Bdellovibrio bacteriovorus str. Tiberius: one gene and its partner. The protein of the gene in region 1 interacts with the protein of each later gene in a pairwise test. Links are inferred from orthologs where the notes say so. Each region holds a gene or a part of one and is shown on either strand. Other genes may lie near its edges. The genes, in order: def and BDT_RS02375.

Region 1 (10,458 bases):
GCATGTTGTTGACCAGGCGAACGATGCTGCGATTGGTGAAGCGTTCATCCAGAAATTCAAACGTCGTCATCAGCAGGCCGATGGTCAAACTGCCGACACACGCAAAAATCAAAATCGTCAGATGACTTAGTTCAACACCCAGGATTGTAGAGACATCATCAACACGTGCTCCCGGAGTCAGCGCCATATCCAGAGCCACGCGAACCGGCAGTGGAAAGGCCACAAGCAGCAGTGACTGCACAAAAAGAATCACGCAACAAAGAGCGAGCAGCTCCTTTTGCTTCAGAAGTTCCTTTTGTAAAAAACGATATTGCGACCACATAAGAAAGCGCAATATACTCGCCAATGAAACACGTGCCCAGCAATGGGTTTTCCATGGGAAATTTTTCAGGGAATTCAATATGATTGAAATCGTTCTTATCCGTCACGGCGCCACAGAGTGGAACGACCTGAATCGTTATCAGGGGCGCACGGATATTCCTCTGACGGAAGCTGCGAAGAATGATCTTGGCAGGTGGAATTTGACGGAACGTTGGATTCACTATGATCTTTTCTCAAGCCCTCTGCAACGAGCGCGGGAAACCGCCGGTATTTTGTTTCCGGAACGGCCTGTTCATGTTGATTCTCGTCTGATCGAGACGGATTTTGGCCGCTGGGAAGGTGAGTTTGTAGAAAGTATCCGTCAGGGACAGGATTTTTCACCGCCGTCCTATGGTTGGCAGGGGTGGGACTCGGGGCCGCCGGGGGGAGAAACTTACCAGCAGGTGGCCGATCGTTTGGAATCCTGGCTGGACGAGCTTGAGCTGCGGCACAAAGATTCCGTGGTCGTCACCCATAAGGGAGTTATTTTGGTAGCCTTGGCAATGGCTCACCGCTGGGACTTGAATTCCAAGCGTCCCTTTAAAATCCAAAAAGACTGCGCCCAAGTGCTGATGTATTCAAGCCGTGAGGGGTTGCAGATTCGTGAACTGAATCTGCCTCTAACCACTTAATTACAAACTGGCTTCGCGTCCCGCACTTTGGCGGATTTCTTTTTCATAGTAAATCTCAAAGCTCTGCTCTTGCGGAGGTGTGGTGAAGCCTCCTTGGATCCCTTTGGACAGGCGAGGCATCAGAACGTCATCGCGGAATTCTTCCCAGCTTTCCTGTGAATCATGGATCGCGATGACGGTCCATCCACCGTCAGACTCTCCGGCGGCATGATACAGCTGACCTTTGGGCAATGTGCTTCGGTCCGGATGCACAGCCGCCAAGGTGGCGTCGTATTGTTGTTTTGTGCCGTTCGGGAAAAAATGAACAATTCCAAATGCCATGGGAAACTCCTCTGAATGATTTAGAGGAAGTGTAGGGCACGGTTTTATTGTTGGGGAAATGGGAACAATTGAAGTGGTAACTTACACGGGATGTGTGTGCTGAGAGTCAGCAAAAAGGCCCGAAGGAATCGGGCCTTTTTATTTTTGAAAACTAGGACTTAGGAACTTTGGATTCGTCCACAGTGATTTCGATTTCCACGCGGCGGTTTTTAGCACGCGCTTCTTTCGTTTTCGCTGGGTCAACTGGGTTCAATGCACCCATACCAACAGAAGTCACTGTTTGTGCAGGGACACCAGAAGCGATCAATTGAGCGCTGACGGCTTTTGCACGCTGTTCAGACAATGGGTTGTTCACCATCTGAGTACCAGTGTCGTCAGTGTAACCTTTAACAGTCAGCACGTTCTCTGGATATTTCTTCATGATGGCAGCCAACTGGTTGATGTTGGTTTGCGCCGCTGGTTTCAAATCAGCTTTACCAGTGTCAAACAGGATGTCGCTTTTCAGCTTCGTGATCAGACCCTGTTCAGTTCTTTTGGTTTCAGCGATTTTCGCCAGTTCTTTTTGTTGTTTATCCAAACGGTGACCAACGGTACCACCGATACCAGCACCCAACGCTGCGCCAATCAAAGCGCCTTCGTTGCGTTTACCAGTTTGGTGACCAATCACCGCACCTGCAACAGCACCAATCGCCGCACCGATACCAGCACCTTTAGCTGTGTTTGGGTTTTCTTGTGTGGTCGCGCAGCCAGAAAGCATCATTGCTACTGCTGTGCCGATCAAAAGCATCTTTTTCATTTGGGGAACTCCTTGAAAGTTGAGCCTCCAATTATGACTGAACTTTGTTAGTTCGCAATCCTTGAAGCAGCTTGTCCTAAAACATTCCCTCCCTTATGCTAGTGTTTTGACCCAAGGAAAGGGGAGAAGAATGAAGCAGTACGTTTTGGCAGGCCTTATGGCTGTCTGTATGGTGTCCGGTGCCCAAGCTTTGGCCGACAATCGCTATATCGTCGTGAGCGGTTTTGCGGAGCGAGGACTGGACCCGAATTTGGTCAACCTCAATATCGAAGTCTGGAGCAAAGCCTCTACGGCGAAGCAAGCTCAAGGGTTGGCGGCTAACCAATTCAAACAGGTAAGAAAAACTCTGGAAGACTTCAAGATCAAAAAAGAAGACATCCAGACCGACAACTATTCTTTGAATCCGGAATATGAATACGATCAAAAACTTCGTCAGAATAAAATGGTCGGATTCCGTGTGTCCCAGTCTTTGACGGTGACTTTGCGTAAGGTTGAAGACGCCGGGAACTTCCTGGACGCCCTGGTGGCCGAGAAAAAGACCATGGATGCAGGTGTCAACGTGTCGTCACTTTCCTGGGATTCTGACAAGCGCGATCAGACAGAAACTGCGACCTTGGGTGAAGCCGTTCGTGCGACCCGCACCAAGGCTGATGAAATTGCCAAGGCGGCCGGTGTGAAGATCAAAGGTGTTTCCAAGATCAGCCACGGTGTTTCTGGCGGCTTGCCTCCACAACCGGTGTTCAGAAACTTTGGCGGCGCCAAAATGATGGCGGAAGCGGCTTCCACTGATGTGGCCGCGGGTCAGATCAAAGTTCGTGTCGAAGTGACTGCGGAATACGAGATCAACTAGTAAGAAAAGAATTGAATGCACTCGTTGCTATAGCGGGTGCCTTCAATTTTGACGTCCTTCATGTACGCCTTTTTGGCGGCATCTTTGTTCAGGTCAGCCCACGCTACGGGTGGATTCGTCGCCTGAGTGCTTTGCGGATAATAAAAATGAGTCACGGATTTTGGCAGCGGATTTTTCTGCGGGTGGGATAGCGCCTGATCGGCGGCTTTTTTGGAAAGCTCCCAGAACTTCTGCCATTGCGGGTGTTCACTTGGGCACAGGAAAAGTTTTGAATAAGTCGATTTTTTAGAAACTGCCGGATTGAACTGGGCTTTCTTGAAGATCACCCCGTGCAGACCCTTGCCAAACTGTTTGGCGTAACGGGGCTGGGCTTCTGCCAGCGCCACGCGGTTTTGCACACCCCAGGCAAGGCTGGCAAACAGGGAGTCTTCGTATTTGGCGCACTTTTCCAGATTGGTCGAAATGCCTTCCGCAAACACCAGACGCGCCAGCACTTCAAAGTCCGTGAGCTTTTCACGCTGGACGATCTGTTCGTTGCTTTCATCATTTTTACGCGTCAGACAGGCAGGGGTGGACTCAATTTTGGACAGGGTGATTTTATCCGGGGTCGAAGACGGCCCCTGGCAGCTGGTCGGACAAGGGGCTTCGGCATAAGCCAGCCCCGAGGTCAGCAGCAGTGCGGATAAAACCACCGCTTTCATTATTGAACCGGGAACAGGTAAGTGGTGGTCATGGCGTTTTTCTCGGTGATGGAGTGGATCTCGTAGATCTCAATCACGGCGCCAGTTTGTTTTAAGTTTTGTTTTACCATGAAGTCATTCACGCGTGGGTAAACTTTCAAAGGCCCGATGCCCGGGGACCCGGTGAATACCGCCATCACGTACTTGCGCTCGGGGATTTCGCCCACTTGCAGGCCTTCCACAAGTTGTGGTGGTTCGCCAGTGATGATGCAGCCCACTTTAGAGCGCAGGCGAGCTTCTTCCACGACTTGTGGATCGTCCAGGTATTCACCGAAGGTGCGGCCGCAGGTCATATTCTGGGAGGTCATGTACTTTTCAATACGCTCAAGCTGTTTGTTCACTTTGTGGTAAGGACCCACGTGTTCAACGTAAACGATCTTGAAAGGACCCTGAACAGATTCGGAAATATCAACGCCTTTGAAGGCGCCCAGATAATTCGCCAGGAAAAGGCCGAAAGAAATCATCGTTACTGCAACAAATACCAAAATATACTTCATCGTCTTAAACCCACTTGATAGAGCAGCCCATAGAGGCTGTTTGTTCTTCAGATACTTTATCGTTTTTCAAAAGTGTTTGAACGGCGTCAAACAACTCGCGTTTGGTCACTTTCGCAGCGTCTTTCCAGGAATCATCCAGGCGTCCGCGGTAAGAAAGCTTCAGGTCCTTGTCGTACACAAAATAATCCGGTGTGCACACCGCTCCGAAAGCGTGAGCCGCAGCCTGGGATTTGTCGTGCAGGTAAACGAACGGATAGCCTTTTTCTTGAGCGCGTTTTTGCAGATTCTCGAAGGAGTCTTCGCGGTTGTGGCTTTCTTCGTCGTTGGCACAAATGGCAATCACATTCACATTTTGTTTTTTCAAATCATGACCCAGATGGATCAAGCGGTCTTCAATCGCCTGCACATACGGACAGTGATTGCAGATGAACATCACCACCAAAGGCTGACCATTGCTGAAATCTTTCAGCGAATAAGTTTTGCCATCCACTGCGGGCAGAGTGAAGTCAGGGCATTTGTTTCCAAGATCCGGAAAAGGGGTGAAAGTCAGTGCCATCGTGCAAATTCCTTACAGTGTGGACCAGTTGATTTTTTTATCACCAATCAACAGACTGCCGTCTGCTTCCATGCCTGTGTACTTTTCTTTCAGCAAAGGATGCTGGTTCAAAGCTGTCAGCAAAGAAAGTTGATCTGTAGGGCTTAAAGATTCTTCTGCGTGTGAAACAGCATCCGTCAGTTCAAACATCAGACGATCCAGGAACGCCATATAGTCCTGACCCAATAGCGGTGCGCCCGCAGGCAAAGATTCAATCAGGCTGGTCGCCGTGTCGACGTCTTCCGGAGAATCGGTGACATTCAAACCCAAACCGATCACCAGACGAACCTCATCACCTTGCGCGACATTTTCTAACAGAATGCCGGCGATTTTTTTGTCGCCGATATAAATGTCATTCGGAGCTTTCAGATTCCAAGCCAAAAACGGCCAGGTCGTCGAGCATGCACGATACACTGCAAGACCAATAAGGCAGGATGTGGTCGGCTGAGGTTTAATACCCAAAAGATAAGACCAGGAGCTTAGAAGAGAACTGCCCGGACGCGCATCAATCCACGTGTTCTTGCCACGACCACGACCCGCGGTCTGGTGGTCCGTCACATAAAGGCACAAAGATTCTTCCAACAGGCTTTCGGCAAAAGCCTCTTCCTTGGCGACGGCGTTGGTGCTGGTCATTTCTTTTTGATAAGCCACGTACAGGTGATTGCCTTCGGCCCACTGGGAAGTGACGTGTCCAATGCGAATGTCAGAAGCTGGATTGTCCTTCGCCATTAGTCCTCCCACTGGAAGACAAGGCTGACGTCCGCACACGGAGCCGAGTGAGTCAACGCACCGACAGAGATATAGTTCACGCCCAGCGCGGCCACGGAAGCCACGCGCTCCAGATTCATATTGCCGCTGGCTTCGGTTTCAACTTCGGCGGGGATTACTTCCAGAGCTTTTTTCAAAGTGTCGTTGTCCATGTTGTCCAGAAGGATTCGGTGCGCCTTCATGGACACTGCTTCCTTAACGTCTTCCACGTTGCCCGCTTCCACTTCAATTGGAAGATTGCTGTGTTCACGCACGCGATTGATCGCGTTGGTGATCCCGCCCATGACAGAGATGTGATTGTCCTTGATCAGGATGGCATCGCTCAGATTCATGCGGTGATTGACGCCACCACCGTGAACCACGGCGCGCTTTTCCAGATCACGGAAGGCCGGAGTCGTTTTGCGGGTGTCGAGAATTTTGGTTTTGGAGCCTTCGATTTTTTTCACGAAACGGCGAGTGTGAGTTGCAATCCCGGACAGGTGACCCAGGAAGTTCAAAGCCACGCGCTCGGCTTTCAGGATTTGCACCAGATCGCCTTCGATCGTGCAGATGATTTGATTCTTAAGAATTTCATCGCCTTCTTCAAAGTGCCACTTGATACGGCAGGTGGGTTCCAAAGCCTGCATGGACTGTTCAAAAGCCATGGCGCCGGAAAGAACAATGTCTTCCTTTGCTTTCAGACGGGCACGTCCGATACGGGGTTTCAGGGCCAGGGATTCAGTGGTGACATCGCCATGAGGCATGTCTTCTTTGATGGCAGCGCGGATCAGCTCCAGCAACGTCATAATTAAGACCTCTTACTTGCAAAGAGGTCGACGCTGTAAGGACGGCCTCTTAAATGGACTTTTCAGTTTCGCGGAGGATTTTTTTGATTTCTTCGCGCACGATACGCTCAGCAATCTCCGGAAGGACCTTCCAGCAGATGGATTCGATCACTTCGCGAGCTTCCTCACGGATAATCTTTTCCATCATATTGGGGTCTAAGTCCATCTTGGATTGAGTATTGGGCTTAGCATTAGAAGCGGGCTGTGGGGCCGCGCCAGTAGTGGTGACTTTTGTTGCACCCTTTTTGAGGGTTTCCATCATTTGATCTTTGACGGATTTTTCCACGTTGGAAATGAAGGAGTCCGCAGCAGCCGATGGCGCTTTGGTTTTAGTCACTTCCGGAGCGGATTTCACAAAACTGATTTCTTCAAAGTCGCCATCCATCTCGATGTGGCCGGAAAGCTCGTCATCCTGAGGGATCACAAATTTGGAGGCAAAGTCGTTGCTGTCAGTTTCAGGGATCTGGATTTTGAATTTGGTCAGATCCTGATGAGCCCAGCCGCCCTCGTCGTGCTCGTCTTCCGCTTTGGGATTGGTCAGCGGAACTGCCGAAAATTCCTCGCCGGAAACCTCCAGCAGGTTGGCTTCTTCACTGTCGATTTCCGGGATGTTCAGGAAATCGCTTTTTTCCTCTGGAATAGCGTAAACGTTCTGCTCTGTTGCAGGGGCGTTTTCTGCTGGAGTTTCTTCAAACTCCGGCATTTCCGGGAAAGTCAGGAAGTTGGAAACTGGATTGGATTTCGTTTTTTGTACCAGATCAGACACCAGAGAGCGCAGATGATCGGCATCGAAAGGTTTTTCCAGGCGACGGTCCGCACGGCATTCGGTGGCTTTGGCTTCGTCGATTTCCATGAAACCGCTCCACATCAGCACCACTGGTACATTGACGGTTTCAGCGTCGTTTTTCAGGTCCGCGCAAACTTCGTAACCTGAACGTTTGGTTAACAACACATCGGCGAATACGATATCCGGCTTGAAGGTCTTTGTAACTTGCAATACGTCAAGACCCACGGGGACTGATTTAACTTCAACCCCGAAGTCAGACAATGCCAGTTGCATTACTTTTTTGATTGTGGAACTCTCATCTGCAAGCAAGACGCGTAAAGCCATAATCAAAGTTAAATTGGATTTCCGCCGCCAGTCAATGAGTTTAAGGGATTTGCCGTGAATAGGATCGATCGTTATACAGCTTGGCTCTTCGTGGGTTACTTCGTCGGTGGCCTTCTGGTGTTTTTGACTCTGTTCACTGCTGTTGACGCGATGTCCACAATGGTCAATTACAAGGACGTCGCTCCCTCAGCATTGGTGAATTATTACCTGTATTCGTTCCCAGGAATTATCTCGCAATTGTTGCCGGTGGCCTGTTTGCTGGGGGTGATCCTGACGCTGACCAGCCTGAATAAAGCCAATGAACTCGTTGCGTTATTTGCCAGCGGGATGAGCCTGATTCGTATCGCGGTTCCGATGCTGCTTTTGGTGGCGGTGATTTCGGCTTTGGGTTACATGGCGGCGGACCGGGTTCTGCCCCGCGCGACCAAACAAAAGAACTACATCCTGTACTATGACCTGAAAAAAGAGCCGCATCGTTTTTCCACGATCCGCACGGACCGAATCTGGTACCGCTCTAAAAACTCGATTTTCAATATCAAAACCCTGAATGCCAAAGGGGACGGGGCGCAAGGTTTGACCATGTACTTCTTCAGCGATGAATGGGACCTGGTGCAGATGATCACAGCGGCCGAGGTGAAAATCCAAGGCGCCCAATGGCTGCTGGAGCAGGGGACAGTGACGATCTTTAACAAGGACTCAAGCTTCCCGCTGACCAGTCCGTTTAAGACCAAAAGCATCGTGATGGCCGAGGATTCCAAGGACCTGCAAAGTGCCGGTCAGACCGCCGATATGATGTCGCAAAAAGAGCTTGAGCACTTTATCGACAAGAATAAGGCGGCGGGCCTGGATACAGTGGCTTACGAGGTGGATTATCATTCCAAAATCAGCTTTGCCTTTGCCGGCATGGTCATGTGCCTGTTGGGTATTCCTTTCAGTGTGGGTCGGGCCCGGTCCGGGGGCACCATGCTGAATGTCGGGATCTGTCTGGCCCTGGTTTTCGCCTATTACGTGTTCTATTCGTCCGGGATTACTTTAGGGCAGCACGGGACCCTGCCTCCGGTCGCGGCGGCTTGGGCTCCCAACATAGTTATGTTGGGAGTGGCCTTCGTTCTTCTCAAAAAGCTGAAACGCTGATATAATGGGGGCCTCCCGGAGGCCCTTATGATCATGAAAATCCTCACATTCCCAGACCCGAAGTTGCGTGAAGTTTCGCAACCGGTTGAATCCTTTGGACCTGAAATCGCCAAATTGGCTGAAGACATGGTTGAGACTATGTACCACGCCAACGGGATCGGTCTGGCAGCTCCGCAAGTGGGCGAGCTGGTTCGCATGGTGGTGATCGACACTCGTCCCAAAGACGAAAAAGGCCGCCGTTATAAATACGAAGAAATGACGGAACTTGAGGCCGCTGTGAAACAGCCGTTGATTCTGATCAACCCGGAAATCGTCAAAGGCGAAGGCAAAACAACTTTCGATGAAGGCTGTTTGTCCATTCCTGGTTATTATGAAACCGTTCAGCGCTTTAATTACATCGAAATGAAAGCGTTCGACGTGAATGGCAAAGAGTACATCGTGAAAACCGACGGTTTGCTTGCAATCTGCATGCAGCACGAGATGGATCACCTTGAAGGCACTTTGTTCATCGATCACCTGAGCTTCATCAAGGGCAACAAAATCAAAAATCAAATCAAGAAATTTGGTTACCCGGTAAAAAAAGAAAAAGAAGGCGAAGAGACAACTGCTGACGAAGAAAAGTGTGAAGTGTGAGCAAGGTCCGCGTCTGTTTTCTAGGAACCCCTGAATTTGCCGTGACCTCTTTGAAAGCTCTGTTGTCTGATGAGCACTTTGAGGTCGTGGGTGTTGTCACCCAGCCTGACCGTCCTGCCGGTCGTAAACTCCAACTGACTCCAAGTCCCGTAAAAGCTCTGGCTCAAGCCCACAATCTGAAGGTTCTGGCGCCCGAGTCTTTGAAAGCCAATCCCCTGATGCTTCAGGAAATCAAAACCTGGGGTGCCGAGGTGGCGGTTGTCGTGGCCTTTGGTCAAATCCTGACGCAGGAATTTTTGGATTCATTCCGCTTTGGTTGCGTGAATGTGCATGGATCTGTTTTGCCACGCTGGCGTGGGGCGGCTCCGATCCAAAGAGCCATCGAAGCCGGTGACGTCGAAAGCGGCGTGACCCTGCAGAAGATGGTTAAAAAACTGGATGCCGGTGACATCATCGGCATTCGTCGTGTGAAAATCACTCCGGACATGAACGCATTGCAGTTGCACGATGTGCTGGCCCAGTTGGGTGCGGAACTTCTGCAAGTGGAACTGATGGACTATGTTCGTGGCAATCTTGCGCCAACACCTCAGGATGAATCCAAGGTGACGCTGGCGAAAAAAATCGAAAAGATGGAATCCCAGATCGACTGGAGCACTTCTGCCAAAGCGATCGACGGAAAGATCCGCGGCTTTGTCTATGGCCCGGGCACCTATACTTTGTTGCAGGGGAAAAAACTGAAATTGCACAAAGCCACCATCACTCGTGATGGCGGTTCTATTGGCAGTGCCAAGCCCGGCACGATCACGGCCGTTCACGAAGATCATATTTCTGTTGCGACCGGTGACGGTGTTTTGCAATTGTTTGAAGTTCAGCCTGAAAGCCGTAACCGCATGGCGATTGCTGATTTCCTGAAAGGTCATGCCTTGAAAGCGGGGGATCAGCTTGGCGTCTAAGATGGTGGCTCCTTCCATTTTGTCGGCGGATTTTGCCAATCTTGAAAAAGAGATCAAGGCCGTGGCTGCGGCAGGAGCCGATTGGATTCACGTGGATGTGATGGATGGGCGCTTTGTGCCGAATATCACCATTGGAATCCCGGTGGTGAAGGCGCTGAAAAAAGTGTCGCCACTTCCTTTGGATGTGCATCTGATGATCGAAGAACCCGAGCGCTATGTGGAAGAATTCGTGAAAGCGGGCAGT
Region 2 (10,564 bases), 2.3 Mb from region 1 along the record:
AACAGGTTCGTGGTGTGTTCCAGAATCTGGAAAGCGTGAAAGAGTTGTGCCTGGCTTACGCTAAGAAAAAAGGTGTTTAAAAATGGCATTTAATAACAGCGACAATAATGAAGCCATAGCGGACATTAACGTCGTTCCGCTCGTGGACATCATTCTTGTGGTTCTGATCATCTTCATGGTGACGGCACCCATGTTTATGAAGCCCACGATCAACGTGAATCTGCCAAAAGCAGCCAGCGGTGATCAGACAGCTCCGAGCAAGCTGAATATTGCTTTGACTGCTGACGGACGCATCAACCTGAATGGAACCTTCGTGACGGAAGAGGATGTTCGCGCCAAAGCCACGGAAGAAGTGGGCAAGAACGCGGATGTTCAGGCCATCATTTCAGCGGACAAAGATGTGCCGCACGGAAAAGTGGTCGGACTTCTGGATATCGTCAAAGGGTCCGGGGTCAAAAAGTTCGCGATCAGTATCGATAAAAAATAGAAATGAAAAAGGGCTCTTCAAGAGCCCTTTTTTTTATCTTCGCACCCATTTGCAGGTGTTTGAAATCATCTTCAGTTTCTTGTTGCGGCACTCAAAGGCGATATTGCCGTCATACTTCCATTCAGACGTATCATCATAGCGATCCCCGTAATCATAGTAATTCGGATTAACCGCTGGTGTGTGAATGCGCGGAATCGTTGAACGGCAGCTGATCCAGGTCTTGTCCAGATAGTTCAAGTTCGACGGAACGTTGAAGTAAGTCAGCTGACTGTAGCTGGGATACGGGAACAGCATATTGTAAATGTCATAGCTTTGATGCAGCAGGAATTTCCCGCGCGGACCATCAAAGAACTCAGTGAAATAGTTGTATCCCTGATCGTAGGTGCCGTTGGTGAAAGTGAAGTACTTGCCGGCAGTGCAACCCACGGTGGGCTCAAGAATCGTCACACGCGCCATCGTGCTTTGCAGGCTCTGTCCTTTGGAGTCTTTAATAATCACATAATAGGTGCCTTCGTTTTTCCAGCTGTCAGCACTGCCGGAATAGAACGCATAGTTGCCAAAGCCGCCGGAAATGGCCTTGCTGTTGACATACCATTGATAAGAATAAGGCTGAGTTCCCCCGGCAATCGTGACATCCAATTGGAAGTCGCCGTTTTCCTGGACACTGACGCCTTCAGGCTGACGGGTGATGCGGAAGGTGCCATCGGAAGAACCGCTGCCGCCGGAAGAGCTGCCTCCGCCAGTACTGATGCCGCCACCACTGGAGGAACCGCCACTGCCGCCACCACCAATATTGACGGCGCCACCGCCACCCGTGGAAGAGCTGGAACCAGAACCTGAAGAGTTGGAGCCGCCACCCATATTCACGCCACCAGAGCCGCCGGGACGGGAGCCCCAAATATCGGTGCGGCCGCCCGAGCTGCTGCCGCTGCCTTTGGAAGCCTCGGTGCTGGAGCCTTCTTCAGCGCATTCGCCACTGCAAAATGAATTTTGTGGAGCACAGTTTTGGAAACTGACAATAGTAAGGGAAGCGATGATCAACGCCGAAAGGACGCGAAAATTCCGAATTTTCCGAAGAATACGGCCATTCATAGTTACTTTCCCCCAAGTACCTGGACTTTAATACGGAAGAAATGTGGAAAAACTAAAGCAAATTGGCTGTTTTTTGATCGGTGGATCTCAAAATGACACAGCTAAAGTCCTGCGCCGGTATTCCGATGATTAAAAGGTATGTTTAAAGCACAACCTTCAGACACTCAGTTCATTATAGTCACTTTCGTGTTGGTTCTCCTTTTGGGAATTCCGACGTTTATGAATTTGACCGAGGATTCAGCTGTCGTGGCGGAAGAAGAGGTGTTTGAAACAGCCAATGCACCCGCACTTGCCGGGGGCCGAGAACCCGCCAGCATTCCGAGTGCTAAAGTGGCGGCGGTCAGCCGTCTGACGCAGTTTGATCTGAGCTGTGCAAAAAAAGCCCTGAGCCCGTTAAGCGTGGACAGCGGTTATGTCCAGTTCGAGGGTAAAAACTGTCTGCGTGGCTTCAAGGAAGGCGACGTAGAGATCATTAATAAGAGCAACGGTTACACGGCTTCTATTTTCCTGCGTGGTACTGACAAATATCAAACGGATCTGATCCAGCTTAAAAAGGGCGATAATGAAATCACGATTCGCTATCGTGAACGTTCCGGGAAGGCTGTCGAGGAAGTCCTTTTGGTTCACTCCAGCCAGATTTAGTCCTTTAAAATCAACATCTTAATGCATCCAGCTAGAGTAAGATCAATTAAATTGATCTTCAGTTACTCTGCCTTTAAGTTAGCCCCCGTCCCTGCGTTGAAGCGCGGACAATAAGTGGATTTATACTGATGCTAATTGAAGGATTGACCCAACCTGTGGATCTAAAAAAACGTTCGGACATTCATTATGCTCGAAAGATCTGGCATATGTCTGGAGTCTTCGCGATGTTCCTGGCTTATGTGTACATGCCACCGGCTGTTTCCATGACCGTGTTGATCGTCGCGTGGAGTCTGTTTGTTCCTTTTGATTTTCTTCGTTTGAAATACCCTGCTTTGAATGACTGGGCGATGCACGCATTTAAGCCCATCATGCGTCAAAGCGAAGTGAAAAAACTGGCGGGAACAACCTTCCTGCTCAGCGGTGTTTTGATTGTTAATATCCTGTTCCCTCGTCCGATCGTGGCGTTGACGCTGTTGTTCCTGGCTTTTGCCGATCCAATCGCGAGCTACTTCGGGATTCTTTACGGCAAAGACAAGATCTTCGGTCATAAATCCATTCAAGGATTCATGGCGGCGTTCTTTGTTTGCGCAGCTGTCACGTTCATTTATCTGATCTACCATAATTACCTTATGGATCGTCTGATTGTGGTCAGCTTGTTTGCCGGTTTGGTTGGGGCTTTTGCAGAATTGATTCCTATCGCCAAGCTTGATGACAATCTGACTTTGCCTCTGATGAGCGCTGTCGGATTGACTATCCTGTTTTATTTCTTTGGATTTTTCGCAGCCGTAAGCTAATGTCTTTGAGGCTGGAGCAGGGCCCATCCGCCTTTCCAGCCGCATACATTTTCTAGCTTAGGTGGACGAAAAATGGCTACTGATACTCATCTTGATAAAATTGATTCCGACGATGCCAAAGCTCAGCGTTTGGCGATGTACATTTATATTCTTCCAAACTTGATGACCACGGGGAATTTGTTTTCCGGTTTCTTTGCGGTCATCCAATCCATCAAAGGTAACTATCTTTACGCAGCTTACGCGATCGTTGTCGCAGCCGTGTTTGACCAGTTGGACGGCCGTCTGGCGCGTTTGACCCGCTCGACTTCCAAGTTTGGTGCGGAATACGATTCTTTGTGTGACCTGGTCAGCTTCGGTATGGCTCCGGGTGTGTTGTTGTTCTTGTGGGCTTTGCAACCGTTCGGCCGTTTGGGTTGGGTGGCGTGCTTCCTGTTCGTAGCCTGCGGTGCTCTTCGTTTGGCGCGTTTCAATGTTCAGGCGAACGTGGTTGAAAAGAACTACTTCCAGGGTCTGCCGATTCCAATGGCGGCGGGTATCGTGGCTTCCTCCGTTCTGGCATTCCAGGATCTGGAATTGGAGCCGCTGGGTAATTATGGTTTGTTGGTAATGACTATTTTGCTGGCGTTGGTGATGGTTTCCAACTTCCGCTTCCGCAGCTTTAAAGATCTGGATCTGAAAGAGCGTCTGCCGTTCCGTTACCTGATTCTGGGTGTCGGTGTTCTGGTTGTCGTGGCACTTCGTCCGGAAGTAATGCTGTTCGTTCTCTTCATGGCTTACGCGGTTTTGGGCGCTGTATTCGGTGTCTTCAAACTTGGAAAAAACATCCGTAAGATCAAGCCAAGCGTGTACGCTCCTGCATCTGTGCATGAAAGCGATCTGGTCCTCGAAGACGAGGAAGAAGAGGCGAAGAAAGATGAAAAGAAAACTTAAAGTCGGTGTGGTGGGCGCGACCGGAATGGTCGGCCAAACCTTCATGAACATCCTGTCAGAGCGCAGCTTCCCCATTGAAGAACTGCGCCCCTTTGCTTCAGAAAACTCCCTGGGTAAGAAAATTGAATTGCAAGGTCAGCAATGGCCTTGCCAGGTTTTGAAGGACGGCTGCTTTGACGGGCTGGATCTGGTTTTCTTTTCATCCGGAGACGACATCTCTGCTGAATGGGCCCCAAAGGCCGTGGCAGCAGGGGCTTTTGCCGTGGACAACTCGGCAGCCTTTCGCATGGATCCCAACACCGTGTTGATCGTTCCTGAAGTGAACGGCGATCTGGTGAACAAGGATTCCAAACCTCAGATCATTGCCAATCCAAACTGCTCCACAATTCAGTTGGTGGTGGCATTGAAACCTCTGCTTGAAAAATTCGGTCTGGAAGAAGTGCGTGTCAGCACGTACCAGGCGGTGAGCGGAGCAGGTCAGGGCGGTCATGATGAATTGATCGAACAGACGTCCAATCATCCAAAACCAACGGATCCAAAAACTTTCCCGCACACGATTTTGTTCAACTGCATCCCGCAAATTGGTTCCTTCAACGACGAAGGCTACAGCAGCGAAGAAGTAAAGATCATGAAAGAGACCCGTAAGATTTTGGGTCAAAAAGATCTTAAAGTGTCCGCATTCGCCGTGCGTATCCCTGCTTTGAATGCTCACAGTGAATCCGTTTGGGTGACTTTGAACAAATCCGTCAGCCGTGATGAAGTTCTGGCGGCATTGTCCGGGCAAGAAGGCATCGTCGTTCAGGATGAACCCAAGAAAAGCGTTTATCCTTTAGCCCGCGATGTTTCTGGCAAGGACCCGGTCTATGTGGGCCGTGTTCACCGTGATCCGGAAAATCCCAAGATGTGGCTGATGTGGGTCGTTTCTGACAACATCCGCAAAGGAGCTGCCTTGAACGGCATCCAGATCGCGGAAAAGATCTTCTTTAGCTGATAAAAAGGCCATCTGACGATGGCCTTTTTAATTTGAAGCTGCTTCAGCTTGCGCGCCTGCCGGCGCTCCAGCTCTGCCCGGCTGTGCCGACTTAGGTCGGGGCGGGGGGCAGTTTTTGACTTCCGGACCTTAGCATGGTTCGATTAAAGGATGAGACTTCCATGGACGGGATATCAGCATCACCTTAGAACTTTTGCACTTTCCACCTTGTTGGGGGGAATGCTGCTTTCCGCGCCGGCTTTAGCCACGATCACACTTGTTTCTGTGGATGGAGCCTCTCGCATTGACCTGGCAACAACTGAAACCAAGACCACGCTGTATGCGGGTTTTGCCGGAACTTGTACTGCCGATGCGAACTCGGCCGCGACTTGTGACAGCTGCAGCGGTGAAACGGTTTCCAGTTCCAAGCTATGGCCGTGCAATAAGAAAAATGCCTATAACAATCTTCGTATCACGATCCGCGTTCAATCCAGCAACACGTCAGCCGTACTGGCCGATGCGATTGTTAAAGTGGGTGAAGACACGCTGACCCCTTCCATCAATCCAACTCTGGCTGATGGTATTTTGAATGTGCAGGTCACCTGGGGTGAGCTGTGCCAGAAGCTGGGTCAAAGCGGTGGATGTGTTGCGGATTTCAGTGGTGAACTTTCTGTGGGCTTTAAAACCACGACCGATTCAACGACCACCAATGACCTGATGACTTTCAAAGTGATGGGTCGTGTGGCGAAAACCGATGGGTCAGACTGGGTTTACGCCAACTGTCCGACGGACGACGACACGGCTTTGGCAGGATCGGGTTATTGCTATTTCAGTTCTTATCGTGGGGATGAAAAGATTTACGCCGATCAGTTGCGCAGATCTCCGGATTATCCAGCAACGACGGCTCCGGGAATTGAATACGCAGGTCCGGTGTTCTTCTATGAACAACAGCTGGATGGTGAAGACGACAACACCACCATCGCGCGCATCTCAAATGCCTCTGGTTATATTCAGCTGGTCGATCCGGAAAGAGACAACCGCATCGATGGTTTAACAAATGACATCCGCTATTGCATGGTCATGGCCAATCAGGACAAGACCGGAATTGTCTCTTATTATTCCCCACTGCCAGGAACAACCGGTGGAGTGGATGCAATCAGCCTGTGTGCGACACCTTCTAAAGTTGTCGGCCTTCTGGATGACAAAAGCTGCTTTATCGCCACCGCAGCTTTTGGCAGCGACATGGCCCCGGAAGTTCAAAGCTTCCGTGACTTCCGCAACAAATACCTTCTGAGCAACAGTGTCGGTACCAAGTTTGTTAAACTTTATTACAAGCACAGTCCGTTCTATGCCAATTTGATCGCTGAAAATGAATTCGCAAAATCGGCGGTGCGCACAGCTTTGTGGCCGTTGCTGTTCTTTGCCCGCCTGAGTGTGACTTTCGGTTTATGGGCGACTTTGCTGTTTGCAGTTCTGACAGGTGTGTCCGTTTATGAAATGTACCGTCGTTTTGTCGTCGGTCGCAGAACACGGGGTGAAGCGTGAATGCCTGGCATAAATATTTTGTAGTTCTGCTGGCGGTTGTGTCTTTCCAGGCTGCCAAGGCCCAGGAACAGGGTCCTCCGCAAGAACCGCCGTTCGTTCAGGAAGAAACCGAATTTGAAGGTGAAGACCTGCAAATCGAGGACGAGATTCAAAGTGCCGCTCCAACCAAAGAATCCGGCACCGTGAATCTGAACGAACAGACCCCCAGTGATTCCAATATCGAAGAAGATCTGATGCTTGAGGAAGAAACCCCGGCAGTGGTTGAAGAAGCGGCTCCGGTTGTTATCCCGGAAGAACCAACTCAACAAGTGGCTCCGGTGAAGAAAACTCCGCAGGTCGAAGTGGTTCGCAAGTCCAAGAGCGGCGGGGTGGAATACATCCAGCATCCGCAGGCAGCCAAGGGTCTGATGACCATCACCAAAGATGGCGCCTACGTTTATCGTGTGAAGCCGCCTTCGGCATCCAAAGAGTCCGGCACTTTCCGTGTGGGGATGATGGATCCTCCGAAGATTGATTCGGCCGATGGCGTGACGAACTATGATTCCATGTACGGTGGATCGTCTCAGGCGATGTTCATGTTTGATTATGAATGGAAGCCGTTCAACGGCTATGGCAGTCTGGGTGTTCAAGTCGGTCTTGGATTGATGTATGCCACGGGCCAGGGACGCTTTATCACCCCGGATCCACAGTTCCCGAATCAGGAAGCGAAGGAAGAATATTCTTTCCTGGCGATTCCGATCAATGTGGGTGGGGTGTATCGTCTGGAGTGGAGTGATCGTCAGTGGATTGCGCCGTATGTTTCTGCCGGTGGCACTTATATCGGTGTGGCTGAAATTCGTGACGACGGAAAGTCGCCGTCCCTGGTGGGAACGCCGGGTGTGTACGGCGCGGGTGGCATGCTGTTTAATATCGCGGCGATGAGCGACGACACCGCTTTCACCCTGAGCTCTGAATACGGAATCAACAACCTGTGGCTGTCTTTGGAATACCGCCAGTTGCAGACGTTCAGCGAAGACGTCGATTTTTCAGGCGGAATCATCGGCGCCGGCGTAACCGTCGACTACTAGCGGCTGGTGAAAAGGGCCCATCTGACTGCGTTGTCGGCGGGCCTTCTCGCTTCGACGTGCTTGGAGCACGCCTGCGCTGCGAGGGCCCACCTCCGCCTTGCATATGGACCCTTTTGACCAGCCGCTGGCGCTCGGTTTGAGGGTTGGGATCGGGGAAATAAAAAAGGTGCCTCCTTCGGAGAGCACCTTTTTTTGTCTTCAATTTTGAAGAATCAGAACTATTTGTCAGAGCAAGCTGCGAAGTAAAGAGTTCTGTTGTGACGGTGAGTAACTGTCTGGCGGCAAGTTTGAGCGTACTCAGAGCAGTTGTATTTTACGTAAGTTTGGCCTTGGCTGTCCTGGCCCATTACGTTGTTGGAATCACACCAGCTGATGAAGTCTACATAGTACTCGTCAGAAATACGGGAAGAAACAACTTCAGATGGGGCTGCGAATGCGGAACCGGAAACAAGCATCAAAACTGCGAAAATAGCTTTCATGGAATAACTCCTTATTTTTTGATTTAAAAAAGTGGGACAGGGAATACGCCTTTCACCGGGGGCCGTCAATTCCCCGTGAATCTTGTGAAAAAAGGGTAATTACCAGATTTCAATCATTACGGACGGAAATTTGGCGGAACACAGATCCACCCGCTGGGCTTTGATTTCCAACAAGTAACTAGGGGTTTTTAAAACTATTTTGTATTTACTTATTTAATTCAGAGGAGCTTTGTTTGACCCGTCTGTGGTGGATTCTATCAATCCTGCTGGTTTGCGCTTGTGCGCAGGCCAAGAGCTATCGTGTCCTTGCCGAGGACAACTGGCCGCCGTTTTCCTATGTGGAAGGCGGACGTCTGCAGGGGGTGTCGGTGGATCTGGTGCGTGCGGCGCTTGAGCTTGAGTCTTCTGAAATAGAGCTGTTGCAGGTGCCTTATCTGCGCTGTCTGGCTTTGACCGCCATCGGGAAAGAACCGGCCTGTTTTAACTCGGCCAAAAATCAGGAGCTGGTTGAAAAGTATTCGTTCCCTGACGAGCACCTGTTCCGCAGCCGTGGACTGATTGTCACCAACCGCCATGTAAAAAAGACCAGGACAATCAGGACCGTTCGCGATCTTGAAGGCGAAACTGTGGCTCTGCCCAGTGGCTTTCCGTTCGGGAAGGAATTCGACGACAACAAAAAGATCCTGAAACACTTCACCGCCAACGACATGACTTCTTTGAAGTTGGTGGTGACTGGCCGGATAAATTACGCTGCCATTGATGAGATGGTTTTGTACTATTACCTGGAAAGAAACCCGCAGTTCCGCGGCAAAGTGGCGACAGTTTTAGAGCTGAGCAATGAGCCTATCTATGTTCACTTTTCCCGCTCTCATCCGCAAAGCCGCGAGCTGCGTGAAAAGCTGGATCGGGGTTTAAGAAAGCTGAAAGCCTCCGACGACTATGCCCGCATCATGTTGCGCTGGCTGGGAAAAGACATCCCTCTGGAAAACTTCCGATAGATCCCCCAGGTGCCTATTTTGGGTTTCCTGTCACAGGGCTGACTGGGGCCATCACCTGGCCGTGCCTTATAAGCAATTTAGCAGAGATAATGGACGTTTAAGGGCTTTTCTCTTATTTGGCAGCTGGTATGCTCGTTGCTCTTTTAAAGGGGAACAGGAGATCCCATGGCCATTCGTACCCTTTTCAAAAGCCTGCTTTTGATCGCTGCCGTTTCTTTGACCGGGGCTCATGCCTATGCCGAAGACGACGCCAATCTCCTGCTTTTTGAATCTGCTCCCAACCAAGCTGAATCCCAGAAAGCCCCGCGCACCGACATGCCTGATGAAGCGGTGATAAAGCTGGATTTGTCTGAAGTGGTGGAAGCTGACAAGGACTTCAACCGCAAGGCCTTTGTGGAAAGAGCCCGTGCTGCGATGACGGCTGAAATTCCCGCTGACAAGCTTTATGAATTTGAAGGCCCGCGCACTGAAGCGGAGCTGGAAAAACTGCTGGAACTTTCTGATGCCGACATCGCCAAGTTCCTGGCGAAGAAGTCAGCGTTTCTGGGTAAGTTCGCGCGCGTGCTGTCTTTCTTCCGTTTGAAACCAGGCAAGATCAACAAGGCTTTGAATGAACTGAACAATCGTTTCTATGAAAGTTCTCATGTCGTTTCCCGCAGTAATGTGAAAGGCGGGACGATGATGGTTTCTGTGGGGGCCGGCTTGGCACTGCCGCAGAAGGTGATGGAAGCGCTTCGTGGCAGAAGCATTGGCCGCTTCATTCCTGAATCCGGTGGATTCTTTTATATGCTGGGGCTTGGCGCTGGTGTTTCCCGCCAAGTGGGCGCAGACGGCAAATCCAAAATGGTCTTTGAAATTTTCATGGACGTTGAACGCCTGAAGAAAACCCTGACTGGTGTGGCCGAGATTTCTGCGGCGGGTACTTATGGCCTTGTGTTTGAAAAACGTGACGGTGCTTTCACTCATCAGAAAAACACCACCATGTATGGGGGCGCGACGGGTGTCTTCCGCCAGGGGCCGAGTCAGTTCGGTTGGGCGGCTTCGACGGGAATGTCCATGCCTCCGGGGATTGGTATTTTCCTCGTTTATCAGGATCATGCGACCCGATATTATCTTTTCCGTATGGAGGGCTTAAGAGCGTCTTTGCCGGCCTTGAAAGGATTTAAAGACGGTATTATCTCGGCCTTAAGAAACTATGCTTACTTCGGCGGCAAAGTCGTGACCTGTCAGGGAGCTTTGCTCTAGGCTGTTAAAAGTTCCCGCCATCTTGCGGCCTTAAGGGGAACCTGATAGGTTCCCGCCCATGATGACGAAAGTGCGTTTTACCGTTGCTTATGACGGAACAGGATTCTGCGGCTGGCAGAAACAAAAACCCGAGGACCAGATTTCGGTCGCTCAGGTGATCGAAGAGGCCTTGTCCAAGGTCTTCAATGAAAAAATCACCCTGTTTGCTTCCGGGCGCACAGACGCCGGGGTTCATGCCCTGAACCAAGTTTGCCACTTTTCTACGCATCGCAAGATTGATCCGAGTAAGAAATGGGACCTGTGCTGGGCTTTGAA

The links.
Region 2: the proteins of def (region 1) and BDT_RS02375 interact in binary tests that used the Escherichia coli proteins (3 or more experiments, as listed by UniProt). The link is inferred for Bdellovibrio bacteriovorus str. Tiberius from one-to-one orthologs.

Annotation. Positions count from the first base shown.
Region 1 is NC_019567.1:2,823,808-2,834,265, reverse strand. Bases 7,601-10,458 are described here. They hold def (peptide deformylase), read left to right. Parts: upstream 7,601-8,655; coding sequence 8,656-9,261; downstream 9,262-10,458. Other genes in these bases: rpe (ribulose-phosphate 3-epimerase), read left to right, coding at 10,216-10,458; fmt (methionyl-tRNA formyltransferase), read left to right, coding at 9,258-10,214; lptG (LPS export ABC transporter permease LptG), read left to right, coding at 7,601-8,628. In the rest of the region: BDT_RS13470 (ABC transporter ATP-binding protein), read right to left, coding at 1-322; BDT_RS13465 (histidine phosphatase family protein), read left to right, coding at 402-992; BDT_RS13460 (hypothetical protein), read right to left, coding at 993-1,313; BDT_RS13455 (OmpA family protein), read right to left, coding at 1,465-2,109; BDT_RS13450 (SIMPL domain-containing protein), read left to right, coding at 2,240-2,959; BDT_RS13445 (cell wall hydrolase), read right to left, coding at 2,956-3,660; BDT_RS13440 (GyrI-like domain-containing protein), read right to left, coding at 3,660-4,196; BDT_RS13435 (thioredoxin family protein), read right to left, coding at 4,201-4,752; BDT_RS13430 (biotin--[acetyl-CoA-carboxylase] ligase), read right to left, coding at 4,765-5,520; nadC (carboxylating nicotinate-nucleotide diphosphorylase), read right to left, coding at 5,520-6,344; BDT_RS13420 (response regulator), read right to left, coding at 6,394-7,494; more of lptG, read left to right, coding at 7,549-7,600. UniProt on the Escherichia coli protein: Removes the formyl group from the N-terminal Met of newly synthesized proteins. Requires at least a dipeptide for an efficient rate of reaction. N-terminal L-methionine is a prerequisite for activity but the enzyme has broad specificity at other positions.
Region 2 is NC_019567.1:477,116-487,679, forward strand. What follows is about bases 2,969-5,932. They hold BDT_RS02375 (aspartate-semialdehyde dehydrogenase), read left to right. Parts: upstream 2,969-3,928; coding sequence 3,929-4,936; downstream 4,937-5,932. Other genes in these bases: BDT_RS02365 (diacylglycerol/polyprenol kinase family protein), read left to right, coding at 2,969-3,015; pssA (CDP-diacylglycerol--serine O-phosphatidyltransferase), read left to right, coding at 3,088-3,945; BDT_RS02380 (CFI-box-CTERM domain-containing protein), read left to right, coding at 5,087-5,932. Outside these bases: BDT_RS02345 (MotA/TolQ/ExbB proton channel family protein), read left to right, coding at 1-80; BDT_RS02350 (ExbD/TolR family protein), read left to right, coding at 83-487; BDT_RS02355 (hypothetical protein), read right to left, coding at 521-1,579; BDT_RS02360 (hypothetical protein), read left to right, coding at 1,718-2,221; more of BDT_RS02365, read left to right, coding at 2,428-2,968; more of BDT_RS02380, read left to right, coding at 5,933-6,460; BDT_RS02385 (hypothetical protein), read left to right, coding at 6,457-7,527; BDT_RS02390 (hypothetical protein), read right to left, coding at 7,746-8,006; BDT_RS02395 (substrate-binding periplasmic protein), read left to right, coding at 8,240-9,004; BDT_RS02400 (hypothetical protein), read left to right, coding at 9,170-10,249; tRNA pseudouridine(38-40) synthase TruA, read left to right, coding at 10,308-10,564.